Regions from separate parts of the Spirillospora sp. CA-128828 genome, predicted to be linked through region 2. Evidence: riboswitches for the same ligand, from Rfam matches in the RefSeq annotation. Region 2 holds a riboswitch; the other holds the start of a gene.
The links. Region 2 has a riboswitch for cobalamin ahead of bluB (5,6-dimethylbenzimidazole synthase). Riboswitches for the same ligand answer to the same signal wherever they lie in the genome.
Positions count from the first base shown of each region.

Region 1: another riboswitch for cobalamin. It lies ahead of cobN (cobaltochelatase subunit CobN); the one in region 2 lies ahead of bluB (5,6-dimethylbenzimidazole synthase).

Region 1 covers NZ_CP191986.1:5,904,478-5,911,459, reverse strand. Annotated here, with positions in the region: gene ACQPXG_RS28755 (precorrin-8X methylmutase) at 1-169, opposite strand, end outside; gene ACQPXG_RS28750 (precorrin-3B synthase) at 150-1,262, opposite strand; gene ACQPXG_RS28745 (alpha/beta hydrolase) at 1,384-2,052, shown strand; cobalamin riboswitch at 2,217-2,340, shown strand; gene cobN (cobaltochelatase subunit CobN) at 2,393-5,995, shown strand; gene ACQPXG_RS28735 (cobyrinate a,c-diamide synthase) at 5,950-6,982, opposite strand, start outside.
Region 2 covers NZ_CP191986.1:1,203,829-1,210,810, reverse strand. Annotated here, with positions in the region: gene ACQPXG_RS06320 (MFS transporter) at 1-226, shown strand, start outside; gene ACQPXG_RS06315 (M56 family metallopeptidase) at 250-1,158, opposite strand; gene ACQPXG_RS06310 (BlaI/MecI/CopY family transcriptional regulator) at 1,155-1,538, opposite strand; gene ACQPXG_RS06305 (response regulator) at 1,577-2,239, opposite strand; gene ACQPXG_RS06300 (sensor histidine kinase) at 2,236-3,366, opposite strand; gene ACQPXG_RS06295 (glycosyltransferase 87 family protein) at 3,500-4,669, shown strand; gene bluB (5,6-dimethylbenzimidazole synthase) at 4,578-5,192, opposite strand; cobalamin riboswitch at 5,228-5,422, opposite strand; gene ACQPXG_RS06285 (hypothetical protein) at 5,451-6,725, opposite strand; gene ACQPXG_RS06280 (hypothetical protein) at 6,766-6,982, opposite strand, start outside.

The DNA.
Region 1 (6,982 bases), 4.7 Mb from region 2:
CCGGCGACCACGCCAGGTCCTCGACGAGGTCGGTCATCCCGCAGGCGTGGATCATCCGCACGGCCACCCGCGCCACGTCGCCCGGCAGGCCAGACAGGTCGGCCTCCGCGCGGATGGTCGCGAACGACCGCCGGTAGATCTCGGCGCCGTCACGGACGTAGTCGGTCATCTGCCATCCTCACCACGACGGGGCCGCGGGGCGTCCCGCAGCGTCGGTCACAGCCGGCCCAGTGGACGGGCGTCCCGGGGGCGCGCTCCAGGCCGTCCACCCAGCGCCGGGCCTCGCCCTGCACGTCACCCCGCGACTTCGCGCATCCGGGACTGCCCGTGCACGCGGTCACCCCGACCCACGGCGACGCGGCGTCGACGGCGAAGCCCGCCGCGTCGAGCGCCACCGCGACGGCGGACGCGTCATCCCTGGTCAGATCGCGCAGGACCACGCTGCGCCACGGCGTGACCCGGACGTCGTCCGCGACGTCGGCGAGCGCTTCGGCCTGCGCGCCGGACAGCCGTCCGAGCGGCGGCACGACCTCAAGCGCGACGGACCCGTCCCGCTGCTCGATGACTCCGGCATGCGGGGCGGGAGGGTTGCCGGCGTCCCGCGCCTTCCCGAGCGTCCCGCCCAGCCTTTCGGCGACCCGTCGCGCGCCGTCCGGCACTTCCGCCAGCCGCCACGCGTCACCACGGACCGCAAGGAACGCCTCCGCCGCCGCGACCATCGCCCCGATCGGCTCGTCGCAGGTCGGCTCGATCGGCACGCCGGCGAGCAGGAGGCCGGACGGCGTGCAGCTCACGTCGGCTTCCAAGGAGGTGACGTCACCGGATCCGTCATCGAGGGCGAACAGGAAACGACCCGGAAGCCCGGCCAGCAGGGGACTCGCGCACAACGCCGCGTCGAGCGCCGCGACCAGCGGATCCGTCGCCAGAATCCCGTGGACGCCGCGCCCGCCCAGCGGCGAGGAGACGATGTTGCGCACCCGCTCGTGGGACGGCGAGGGGAGCAGCCCGGCGGTCTCCAGCCGGGCCGCGAGAGCCGGCGGGTCGCCGACGCCGCGCAACTGGAGGTTGGCGCGGGAGGTCAGCTCGATCACGTCGAGTCCCAGCTCGCGCGCCGCGGCGCCGAGCACCCTGAGCTGTGCGGCGGACACCGCGCCGCCCGGAACGCGGACGCGCGCCAGCGGCCCGTCGGCGGCATCGTGGGTCTGCAGCGTCCCGGGGCACGCGTCGGCACGCGCGCGTCCCGCCGCAGGGGCATTCGGCACGAGGAGGATGTTAACCGCACCTTGCCGGCGCGCCGCGCCGCGGCAGGCGCCCCGACGCGCCTCCGCACCTCCCGCTCGGCGACGAGAATGTCAGTACGACCCAGGTAGCGGGAGGGCCACTATGGCCACATTCGTCTTGATCCACGGCGCCGGCGATGTCGGCTGGTACTGGCATCTGGTGGAGGCCGAACTGCGTGCGCGCGGTCATGACACCGTTTCGCCGGATCTTCCCTGCGAGGACGACTCGGCCGGCCTGCCCGAGTACGCCGGCACCGTGGCCGAGGCGATCGGCGACCGGACCGATCTGGTCGTCGTCGCGCAGTCGTCCGGCGGCTTCACGGCCCCGCTCGTCTGCGACCGGGTGGCGGTGGAACTGCTCGTCCTGGTCGCGCCCATGATCCCGGCGCCGGGAGAGTCGCCCGCCGGCTACTCGGCCGGCACCGGATACGACCGGGAGGAGCGGGGCCGCTACGACGATGTCGTCGCCCTGTTCTACCAGGACGTCCCACCGGAGCTGGCCGCCGAGGCGCTGAAGCGGGGGCGCGCCCAGTCCGAGGCCCGGATGGGGGAGCCGTTTCCGCTGCGGGCCTGGCCCGACGTTCCCACGCGGGTCCTGATCTGCCGCGACGACCGGGTGTTCCCCGCCGGATTCCTTCGCCGCGTCTCCCGGGAGCGCCTGGGCACCACCCCCGACGAGATCGACGGCGGGCACACCCCGGCGCTGAGCCGCCCGCACGAGCTGGCAGACCGCCTTGAGGCGTACGCCGCCGAGGAAGGATTGCTCCGCTGATGGACGCCGGCGGTTACGACGCCGAACCGTGGCGGCACGACGAGGTACTGCGCCAGGCCTGGATCATCACCGCCCGTCGCGGCTGACGGCGCATGGAAGGATGCCCGCCGCTGTTTGCAGGCGGGCCGCGCTGCCGTACGCTTCTGCCCAGGCGATGGCAATGGGAGGAAGCCGGTGCGAATCCGGCGCGGTCCCGCCACTGTGACCGGGGAGCGAACCCCGCTTGAGGCCACTGTCCGCACGGACGGGAAGGCCGGGGCGAGCATCGATCCGGGAGCCAGGAGACTCCTGCCGTCGCGACACCCGCGACCGGGGCGAGGACCCCAGGGGAGGAACGACCGTGTCCGCTGGCACCGTCCTGCTGCTGTCGACGTCCGACACCGATCTGCTGAGCGCCCGCGCGTCCGGCGCCGCCTACCGGCTGGGCAACCCGGCGCGGCTCGCCGTGGACGATCTGCCGGAGCTGACCGAGGGCGCCGATCTCGTCGTCGTCCGCCTGCTCGGAGGGCGACGGGCCTGGGAGCACGGCCTCGACGCGCTCCTCGCGGGCCCCCGCCCGGTCGTCGTCCTCGGTGGCGAGCAGGCCCCGGACGCCGAGCTGATGGAGCTGTCCACGGTCAGCGGCGGGGTCAGCGGCGGTGTCTGCGCCGAAGCGCACGCCTATCTCGCCCATGGCGGGCCCGCCAACCTCGCCGAACTGCACGCCTTCCTGTCCGACACCGTGCTGCTGACCGGACGCGGGTTCGCGCCGCCGGCACCGACGCCGACATGGGGACGGCTCGACCGCGAGGCCCGCACCCAGGACGGCCCCGTGATCGGCGTGCTCTACTACCGCGCCCACCACATGGCGGGCAACACCGCGTTCGCGGAGACGCTGTGCGAGGCGATCGAGGACGCGCGCGGGCAGGCCATGCCCGTGTTCTGCTCGTCCCTCCGCACCGCCGAGCCCGAGCTGCTCGCCACGCTCCGCCGGGCGGACGCGCTGGTCGTGACCGTGCTCGCGGCGGGCGGGTCCAGGCCCGCGACGGCCGGGGCGGGCGGCGACGACGAGGCGTGGGACGTCGGGGCTCTCGCCGCGCTGGACGTCCCGATCCTGCAGGGTCTCTGCCTCACGACGAGCCGCTCCGACTGGGAGGCGAGCGACGACGGGCTGTCGCCGCTGGACGCCGCGTCGCAGGTCGCCATCCCCGAGTTCGACGGACGCATCATCACCGTCCCGTTCTCCTTCAAGGAGATCGACGAGGACGGCCTCACCGTCTACCGGGCGGATCCCGAGCGGGCGGCGCGGGTCGCCGGGATCGCCGTCCGGCACGGACGCCTGCGGCATGTCCCGCCCGCCGGGCGGCGCGTCGTCGTGATGCTGTCGGCGTATCCGACCAAGCATTCCCGCGTCGGAAACGCCGTCGGGCTCGACACTCCCGCGAGCACGGTCCGGCTGCTGGCCCGGCTCAGGGACGAGGGGTACGACCTCGGCGAAGGCTTCCCGGGCGTCGCCGGGCAGGACGGCGACGCGCTCATCCACGCGCTCATCGCGGCCGGAGGGCAGGACGAGGACTGGCTCACCGAAGAGCAGCTCGCGGGCAACCCCGTCCGCATCGCCGCCGCGTCCTACGAACGCTGGTACCGCACTCTCCCCCCGGACCTGCGGGAGGAGATGGAGCGGCACTGGGGCCCGCCGCCCGGGGAGCTCTTCGTGCAGGACGGCGACATCGTGCTCGCCGCCCTCCGCGCCGGCAACGTCGTCGTCATGGTGCAGCCACCGCGCGGCTTCGGGCAGAACCCGATCGCGATCTACCACGACCCCGACCTGCCCCCGAGCCACCACTACCTGGCCGCGTACCGGTGGCTGTCGGACGAGTTCGGCGCGCACGCGATCGTCCACGTCGGCAAGCACGGCAACCTGGAGTGGCTGCCTGGCAAGGCGGCGGGCATGTCCGCGTCGTGCGGCACCGACGCCGCGCTCGGCGACGTTCCGCTCATCTACCCCTTCCTCGTCAACGACCCGGGTGAGGGGACGCAGGCCAAGCGGCGCGCGCACGCAGTCCTCGTGGACCACATGGTCCCGCCGATGGCCCGCGCGGAGACCTACGGCGACATCGCCCGCCTCGAACAGCTCCTCGACGAGCACGCCACGATCGCCGCGATGGACCCGGCGAAGCTGCCCGCGATCCGCGCGCAGATCTGGACGCTGATCCAGGCCGCGAAGCTCGACCACGACCTCGGCCTGGACGATCGCCCGCACGACACCGAGTTCGACGACTTCCTCCTGCACGTGGACGGCTGGCTGTGCGAGGTGAAGGACGCGCAGATCCGCGACGGCCTGCACATCCTCGGCGAGGCACCCGAGGGCGCGACCCGCGTCGATCTGGTGCTGGCCATGCTCCGCGCCCGCCAGATGTGGTCGGGACGCGAAACGCTGCCCGGCCTGCGTGAGGCGCTCGGTCTCAGCGAGGACGGCGGCGAGTCGCTCGCGGATGTGGACGCCGCCGAGGCCGCCGCCCGCTCCCTCGTCCAGGCCATGGAGGACGCCGGCTGGGCCGTGGACGCCGCAGGCCGGGTCGCCGAAGCCGTCCCCGCCGACCGCCGCGAACCCGTCGAGCGCGTCCTGGAGTTCGCCGCGACCGAGGTCGTCCCGCGCTTGGCGCGGACGTCCGACGAGCTCGACCACGTCCTGCACGCCTTGGACGGCGGCTACATTCCGGCGGGTCCCAGCGGGTCGCCGTTGCGCGGCCTCGTCAACGTCCTGCCGACGGGCCGGAACTTCTACTCGGTGGACCCGCGCGCCATCCCCAGCCGCCTCGCGTGGGAGACCGGGCAGGCGATGGCCGACTCGCTCCTGGACCGCTACCGCGCCGACCACGGCGAGTGGCCGCGCTCGGTGGGCCTGTCGGTGTGGGGGACGAGCGCGATGCGCACGGCGGGCGACGACGTGGCCGAGGTGCTGGCGCTGCTCGGCGTCCGCCCGGTCTGGGACGAGGCGTCCCGCCGCGTCACGGCGCTGGAGCCGATCCCGGTCGCGGAGCTCAAGAGGCCGCGCATCGACGTGACCGTCCGCATCAGCGGCTTCTTCCGGGACGCGTTCCCGCACGTCGTCGCCATGCTGGACGACGCCGTCCGGCTGGTCGCCGGCCTGGACGAGCCCGGCACCGACAACTACGTCCGGGCCCACGTGAAGGCCGACCGCGAGCGGCACGGCGACGAGCGGCGGGCCACGCTGCGCGTCTTCGGGTCCGCGCCGGGCGCCTACGGGGCCGGGCTGCTGCCGCTCATCGACAGCCGCAACTGGCGCGACGACGCCGACCTCGCCGAGGTGTACGCGGTGTGGGGCGGTCACGCCTACGGACGCGACCTGGACGGCGTCCCCGCCCGCGCCGACATGGAGAGCGCCTACCGGCGCATCGCCGTCGCCGCCAAGAACGTCGACACCCGCGAGCACGACATCGCCGACTCCGACGACTACTTCCAGTACCACGGCGGGATGATCGCGACCGTCCGCGCGCTGACCGGCCGGGCGCCGGAGGCGTACGTCGGGGACAGCACCCGCCCGGACGCCGTCCGCACCCGCACCCTGTCGGAGGAGACCGCGCGGATCTTCCGGGCACGCGTCGTCAACCCGCAGTGGCTGGCCGCGATGCGCCGGCACGGGTACAAGGGTGCGTTCGAGTTGGCCGCGACCGTCGACTACCTCTTCGGTTACGACGCGACCACCGGGGTCATGGCCGACTGGATGTACGACAAGCTCACCGCCGCCTACGTCCTCGACGAGGAGAACCGCGAGTTCATGGCGGAGTCGAACCCGTGGGCGCTGCACGGCATCGCCGAACGGCTGCTGGAGGCCGCCGAACGCGGCATGTGGGAGCATCCCGACCCGGAGACGCTCCAGGGACTCCAGGAGGTCTACCTCAAGACGGAGGGAGATCTGGAGGACGACACGAGCCGCTGAGCCGCCTCCGGGCATCCCGCCCAGTGCAGGTGGAGGTAGGACGCGGTGATCCGTTCGTCGCCGAACCCGTCGGAGCCGTCCTTCCACCGGAACAGCGGATCTGCGTCGGTGGTCAGAGCCGTCCGGTGGAACTCGTGCCCGCGGAACCGCTCGCCCGGACGGGTCAGCGGCGACTCCGCCACCGCGACCGCCTCCCGGTATCCCAGTGTCAGCCGGGACGTCATCCGCGCGCTTCCCGGCACGCGTCCGCACATCCTCTGCCCATCGAGCCGCTCGCACAGATAGAGGAGCCCGGCGCACTCGGCGGCGATCGGGCCCGGGAACGCCGCGACCTCGGCGAGCAGCGGCGCGTTGGCGGCCAGGTCGGCGGCGTGCACCTCCGGAAACCCGCCGCCGATGACGAGCGCGCCGGTTCCGGCCGGGAGCCTCTCGTCCCGCAGCGGGTCGAAGACGGCCACATCGGCGCCCGCCGCGCGCAGCAGCTCCACATGCTCCGCATAGGAGAAGGTGAACGCGGCCCCGCCCGCGACGGCGACGACCGGCCGGCCGTCCACCGGCGCCACCTGTTCGGACGGGTCCCACGCGGGCCCGGGCAGCGGGGGAGCGGTGCCGGCCAGCCGCAGCAGCGCGTCCAGATCACAGGACCGGCCGACCAGCTCGCCGAGCCGCTGCACCGCCTGGACGGCCTCGGCCTCCCGCTCCGCCGCCGGGATCAGCCCCAGATGGCGGGACGGCGTCAGGACCGCGTCGTCCCGCCGGACCGCGCCGAGCACCGGCACGCCCGTCGCCTCCAGCGCGCTCCGGCACAGCTCCTCATGCCGGTCCGAGCCCACCCGGTTGAGGACGACCCCGCCGATCCGCACACCCGGCTCGAACGTCGCGAAGCCGTGCACGAGCGCGGCCACCGACCGGCTCTGCCGCGCCGCGTCCACGACCAGCACCACCGGCGCCGCGAGAAGCGCCGCGACATGCGCCGTGGACGCGAAA
Region 2 (6,982 bases):
CGGAGCAGCCGGCGGTGTCCTCTCCACGGTCAACCAGATCGGCAACGCCGTCGGCATCGCCGCACTGGGCACCGTCTTCTTCAGCTCACTCGCGCCGGCGCACTCGCCCGCCACGGTGTTCGGCAACGCCCTGGCCACCGTCATGCCCTGGCAGGTCGCCGCCTACCTGGCCGCCGCGCTGCTGATGCTCGCGCTCCCGAAGACCGCCGGCGCCCACCCGTCCTGAGTCACCCGGCGCCCGCCGGTCGGCTAGTGGGGCAGGACGAGGAGCAGGAGGGGGAGGCCGGCGATGACGGGCACGGCGACGGTGGCGGCGACGCGGGTCTTGCGGGGCAGCGGTTCCGGCTCCAGGAGCCGGTTCACCCGCGCCATCACCGGGATGTCGCTGTGCGAGGCGACACCGAGCGTGCCGGACGGCGCGGCGGCCGGGCGGGCGGCCGCGAACCGCAGCAGCGCGGTCGCCAGCTCGCGCGCCGGCCGGCCGTGCCTGGCCCGGTCGTCGGCGGCCATCTCGATCAGCAGCTCCACCGCGTCCAGGCACCGTCCGACCAGCCGGAACTGCGGGAACACCTGGCGCAGCGACGCGAACGGCAACAGCACCAGGTCGTGCCGCTCGCGGGCGTGGGCGCGCTCGTGCGCGAGCACCGCGGCCAGCTCGCCGCGGTCGAGCAGCTCCATCGTCCCGGCGCTGACGACGACCTTGGACGAGCGGACGCCCGGCACGCAGTACGCGGCGGCGCCGGGGTGGTCGAGCACGAGGGTGCCGGGAACGGAGGAGTCGCGGCGCGACACGAGCGCGAGCAGCGCCCGGTGCCGCCGCCGGGCCCGCACGACCCGGACCACCGCGAACATCAGCATGACCAGCAGCACCCCGGTCAGGCTGACCGCGGCGAGCAGCGCCGCCACCTGGACCGCGTTGAGCCGGGCCGCCTGGTCGTCGTACAGGCCGGGCAGCCCGCCGAGGACACCCTTGCGGTACGGGAGCAGGGCGAGACCGAGCAGCGCGCCGATCGTGGCGACGCCCCAGCACAGCCCGAGGGCCTGCCAGAGCGCGATCCCGATGCGCGGCGTCCGCCACGTCCACTGAGCGCGGGACAGCAGATGCGCCCCGCCGACGGTCCCCAGGGAGATCAATGCGAGCAGGGCGGTGCCGGTCATGCCGGTGGTTCCTTGCTGGTGAGTCCGGCGAGGGTCTGGCGGATGACGTCGATCTCGTCCCGCGACACGGACCGGACGAAGTGCGCGAGCGCCGCGTCACGGTCGCCGGTCTCGTTCAGGGCGCCCAGCATCAGCTCGGTGACGTACACCTCGCGGCTCGCCACCGGGTGGTAGCGCCAGGCGCGGCCGTCGCGCTCGCGCTCAAGGAAGCCCTTCTTGGCGAGCCTGTCGAGCACGGTCATGATCGTGGTGTGCGCGAGGTCGCGGTCGCCGGCGAGCGCGCGGCTCACGTCACGGGCGGTCGCCGCGTCGTGACCGGCGTCCTCCCGCGCCCAGAGGATCTCCATGACCGTGCGTTCGAGCTCTCCCAGACCCTTCACGACAGCCAGGTTATCCGACGGTCCCGCAGGGGCCCACGTCAGGTAGTACTACCGCCCGTAGGGGGCGTGACCAGTCCCAGTTCGTAGGCGATGATGACGAGCTGGACGCGGTCGCGGGCGTCCAGCTTGGTCAGCAGCCGCGCCACGTGCGCCTTCGCCGTGGCCACGCTGATGAACAGCTCCCCGGCGATCTCCTGGTTGGACAGGCCGCGTCCGACGAGGGTGAGGACCTCGCGCTCACGCTCGGTGACGCCGTCCACCGGCCGCGTTCGCTGGATGGCCGGATCCGGGCGCGCCGCGAACTCCTCGATCAGCTTCTTGGTGACGCTGGGCGCGATCAGGGCCTCCCCCTTCGCGACGACGCGGATCGCCGCGAGGATCTCCTCCAGCGCCATGTCCTTGACGAGGAAGCCGCTGGCGCCCGCCCTGAGGGAGCCGTAGACGTACTCGTCGTCGTCGAACGTGGTGAGCATCAGGACGTGCGCGGTCTCGATCCGGCGGGTGGCCTCGATGCCGTCCATGTCGGGCATGCGAATGTCCATCACGACCACGTCGGGTTCGACCTTCTCGACCAGGCCGACCGCTTCGGCGCCCGTCCCGGCCTCGCCGACGATCTCCATGTCCGGGGTGTCGGCGATGAGGACCCGCAGGCCGGCGCGGATCAGCGGCTGATCGTCGGCCAGGACGATGCGGATCGTCATGCCGCCGCCGGTGCGGGGATGCGCGCCGCCACCCGGAACCCGCCCTCCGGACGGGGACCGGCGGTGAACTCGCCGCGCAGCAGGGTGACCCGCTCCCGCATCCCGACGATGCCGTACCCGGTGCCGACCACCCCGCCTGCCCCGTCGTCCTCGACCTCGATGGCCAGTTCCTCGTCGCCGTAGCCGACGGTGACCCGGCACTGGCCGGTGCCCGCGTGCCGGACGACGTTCGTGACCGCCTCCTGGACGATCCGGTAGGCGGAGAGATCGACGTCCGGCGGGAGCGGCCTGGGCTCGCCTTCCGTCCGGATGTCGACCTTGACGCCGGCGTCCATCGTCGCCTCGGCGAGCCGGGCGAGGTCGTCCAGGCCGGGCACCGGGCCGAGCGGGGCCGTTCCCGGGTCATCCTTGCGGAGCGCGGTGAGCATTCTCCGCAGACCGGACAGGGTGTCGCGGCTGGTGGCCTCGATCGCGTCGAGGGCGTTGCGGGCCTCCGCCGGCTGCGTGTCGATCACCCGTCCGCCCACGCCCGCCTGGATCGCGATGATGCCGATGCTGTGCGCGACCATGTCGTGCAGCTCCCGCGCGATCCGGAGCCGCTCCGCCGTGACCGCCTGCGCCGTGGCCTGCTCGCGCATCACGTCCGCGTGCGCCCGGCGCACCTGGACCGAGTTGCCCACCATCCAGGTGACGGCCATCGCCAGCATGACGGTGATGAGGAACGAGCCGTTCGGGGAGACGAACGCGGCGACGGACAGGGCCTGCAGGACATAGGTGACCACGGCGACGGAGATCGACAGGGCGCGCGGACGTGTGGCCGCGATGTAGCCGACCGCGAGATCGGTGAGCAGGATCTGCAGCCCCGCGACCGACCCGTTCGGCATCTCCGTGAGGGCGAGGATCCAGGAGAAGAGCAGGATGCCGTGGGCCGGCAGCGGACGGCGCCTCAGCAGGGCCAGGACCCACACGGTGAGACCGGCCGAGGCCAGGATCTCCAGCTGGTCGAAGCCGAATCTCCCCGAGGTGACCGTGACGAACAGGACGCCGGGATAGAGGAGGGCCCCGGACCAGGCCAGGACCGCCCCGGCGGTGAGAGGGGGCTTCCGGGTCCCCGGCAGGGCTGACATGCGCCGATCGTAACCGGCGCCGCCCCTCCCGCACATTGGCCCGGAGGCGTAATCCCACGGGCTACAAGCGCCTTTCCCGAATGTGTCCGGCGGCCCGATGTCCGCCGCCGGCGGCCACGACACCGTTATCCGCATGAAGCGCTGGGTGTCATTGTTTCTGGCTCTCGAAATCCTGGCGATCGTGGTCTTCTCCGCCGCCTACGACTCGCTGGACTTCCGTATCTACTGGCTGGGCGGAGACGCCGTAACGCACGGCACGCGCCTCTACCAGGAGCAGCTCGCCGACCATTGGTACACCAATACGCCTTTCATGGCGGCGCTGTTCACTCCGCTGGCCGCCCTGCCGCTCACTCTGGCCCGGATGCTGTGGCAGCTGGCATCGCTTGCGGCTTTCATCTGGGCCTGTCGGGCGACATTGAAACTGACCGGCCGCCACGTTCCCCTGGTGGCCGTCGTAGCCGCGGGCCTACTCCTGCAACCGGTCTGGCAGTCGTTCTTCCTGGGGCAGGTCAACCTTTTCCTGCTGGCCCTCGTCCTCGCGGACCTCCACCGCGTCGCACTCGGCCGCCCGGCCGGGATCGGCATCGGCATCGCGACCGCGATCAAACTGACCCCGGCCGTCTTCGTCGTCCTCCTCCTGCTGACACGGCGAACGAAGGACGCGGTCACCGCCGCTGCCACCTTCGCCGTCTGCACCTTGCTCGCCTACGCCATCGCCCCGGACGCGTCCCGCCTCTATTGGCTGCACACCTTCTACGACACCTCTCGCGTGGGCGTCCCGTACATCAGCAACCAATCCCCCTACGGCGCCCTGACCCGCATATTGCGGGGAACGGCCGAGGTAGGCGACTGGTACACCGCCATCCCGCTGACGATCGGCGTCTCCGGCCTCACGGTCGCCACCATCTGGGCCCGGCGCGGCGACTGGCTGAGCGCCACAGCGGTCACTGGTGTGACCGGCCTGCTCGTCTCCCCCATTTCCTGGGCGCACCACTGGGTCTGGATCGTCCCGGCCCTGGCGGTGCTGCTCCGAAACGGCAACCGGAGAGCCGCCGCCTGCACCTACACCCTCTTCGCCCTGTCTCCGTTGTGGTGGACGCCCCACAACGGAGACCCGCGCGAGTACGGCGTCAACCTCCTGACCCCCGTCGCCAACTGCTACCTGATTGCGGGCCTGTTCTTCCTGACCCACATGACGATCCGCCTTCGGATCACCACCAGTCGTGGTGGACGGCGGCTTCCAGAGCTCGTCGGTGCCGCCAGCCGTGCCGTTCCAGATCCGGAGTCGGTTCGAGATGGGTGACCGGGCCCAGGCAGAGCCACGCGACCGGACGAATCCCCGTGGGAATGCCGAGCAGGTCACGAAGGTACGTCTCCCGATAGAACGACACCCAGCCGACGCCCAGGGCCTCGGCGGTGGCGGCGAGCCACAGGTTCTGGATGGCCAGGCAGACCGAGTACAGTCCCGCGTCGGCGATCGCGTGGCGGCCGAGAACCGTCGGACCGCCGCGCTCCGGGTCATAGGTGACCACGACCGACAGGCTGGACTCCAGCACCCCGTCGATCTTTATCCGGGCGAAGCCCTCGGCGGCGGCCCCGGTCAAGGTGGCGGCGAAGGCGGCGCGTTCGGACTGGACGTGGCCATGAAAGGCGCGCCGGATGGCAGGGTCGCCGACGAGGATGAAATCCCAAGGCTGCGACAGCCCGACACTCGGCGCGGCGTGCGCGGCCGTCAGGACCCGGTCGAGGACGTCCTGCGGAATCGGTGCACCGGTGAATTCGGCGCGCACGTCACGGCGGCGGTGAATGGCGTCGTAGATGTTCATGGGCAGGCCCCCGCTGCGTCGGGCCGCCGCGAACGGCGGCCGCGTGGAGCGAGGCCGGTCTTCGGACTCCCGGATCGACGCTCGACCGCCCGCCTTCCCGGCCGTACGGCCAGTGGCTGCGCGAACGCGCCTGGGCGGCAGCTCCCCGGTCACCGCGGCGGGCCCGTGCCGGATTCCCACCGGCTTCCCGATTCTCCCCACATGGGGGCACCCCGCGTCAGTTCATGCCGCCCGCAACCCTACCCGGGCGACCGCTCCTCAGAAGGCGGCCACCTTGGGATAGTGCCGGATGAAGTCCGCCCGGGTGATGTCCGCCTCGGACGCGTCGATCGCGATGGCGATGTGTCCGCGGCTCGCATGGAGGGACCAGTCACCGCCCGCGTCGCGATAGGCGCTGAAGGCGGCGGCGAACTGCTCCGCCGTCCCGATGACGGCGTCGGACAGGTAGGCGGCCGAGCCCTCGTCGGAAAGCGGGGAGGCGCCCAACCTGCCGACCGATTCGAGGACGCCCGTCTCCCCGGCCGCTGAGAAGAACTCCGCGAGTTCGTCGCCGCTCGCGGCGTCGGGGGCGATGAGGTGCACACCGCCCGCCCCTTCCGGCTCGCCGTCCTTGCCCCGCGACCAGAGCGCGCAGTACACGCTCAGCAAGAACAGGACCGCGATCCTGTCCCGGCCTGTCAGGTGCCGTATCAGCATGGTCTTGCCGTCCGACAGCGCGAATCCGGCGGCGACCTGCCTGTCGTCGACGTCCAGACCGAAGGCCCTCTGCATCGCCTCGGCGCCCAGGCTGAACGCTTTGACCTGATGGTCGGAGTGGTCGCGCGGCTTGAGCTTCTGCGTCTCCGGTGCGTACGAGACGGAGACGAGCGGCGCCTGCGCGAACGCCACCCCGCCCGCCGCCATCAGATCCATCAGATGCCCGATCTTGAACGGCCTGCCGACGTCCATGAGCGTGGTGACCGCGACCAAGATGCTTCCCCACCTGTGCGTCACCCTGGCGATGTCGTACTCGACGGGGACGTCGCGCCAAGCATGAATGACCGCGCCTTCATGCCGGACGTCGACGCCGATGCGGTCTCCGTCAATCGACGCCGCCAGGGCCGGAAGCGGAGGGAGCGGCCTCGACGGGAACTCCAGCCCGAACCCCGACAGCGTGAACGGCTCCAGGTTCGCGACGCGCCAATCGCGGTCCTCGCGCAGGAGGGCGTACTCGTACGAGGGGTTGACCAGGAAGAGGGGCACTTCGCCGGGCGGCAGCCGGAAACAGCCCGCCCGCCACGTGAGGTTCGGCCGCCCGGCGGAGCGGAGGCCGCCCTCGACCCACGCGGGCGGACGGCACCGCTGGTGGTGCAGTGACGCCGTCGCGAACCCGTCCTCCGCCCGGACCTCCAGCGCGGCCTTTCCCCATCGCCCGAGCGACCGCCCGCAGGTCTGACAGTCGACCGGCCGGAGGTTCACGTCCAGCTCGGCCAGTGCGCGCGGGCCGAGCCTCTCCTGGGTCGTCGGGTCGATCCGAATCCTGGGAGCGGCCATCGTCCAGCCTCGTCCGTGTCGGGGGCACCACTGACAGTGCTCAACGATCACAGGGTTCGCTGTGGATCACCACCCCTCCACGACCACGAACGAGCCGAGCAGCCGCCGCAGCGGGCCACCGCGGGGCCGCCGCTCGATCCGCCTCGCCCGCGCCTGACGCCGGGTCGGGGGCCTGGAGTGCACGGCCGGACGGGAAGGTGGGGGCGCCCCGTCCGGCCGTGCGGTTCTGGAGAGACGCGTACCGGCCGGCGTGAGCG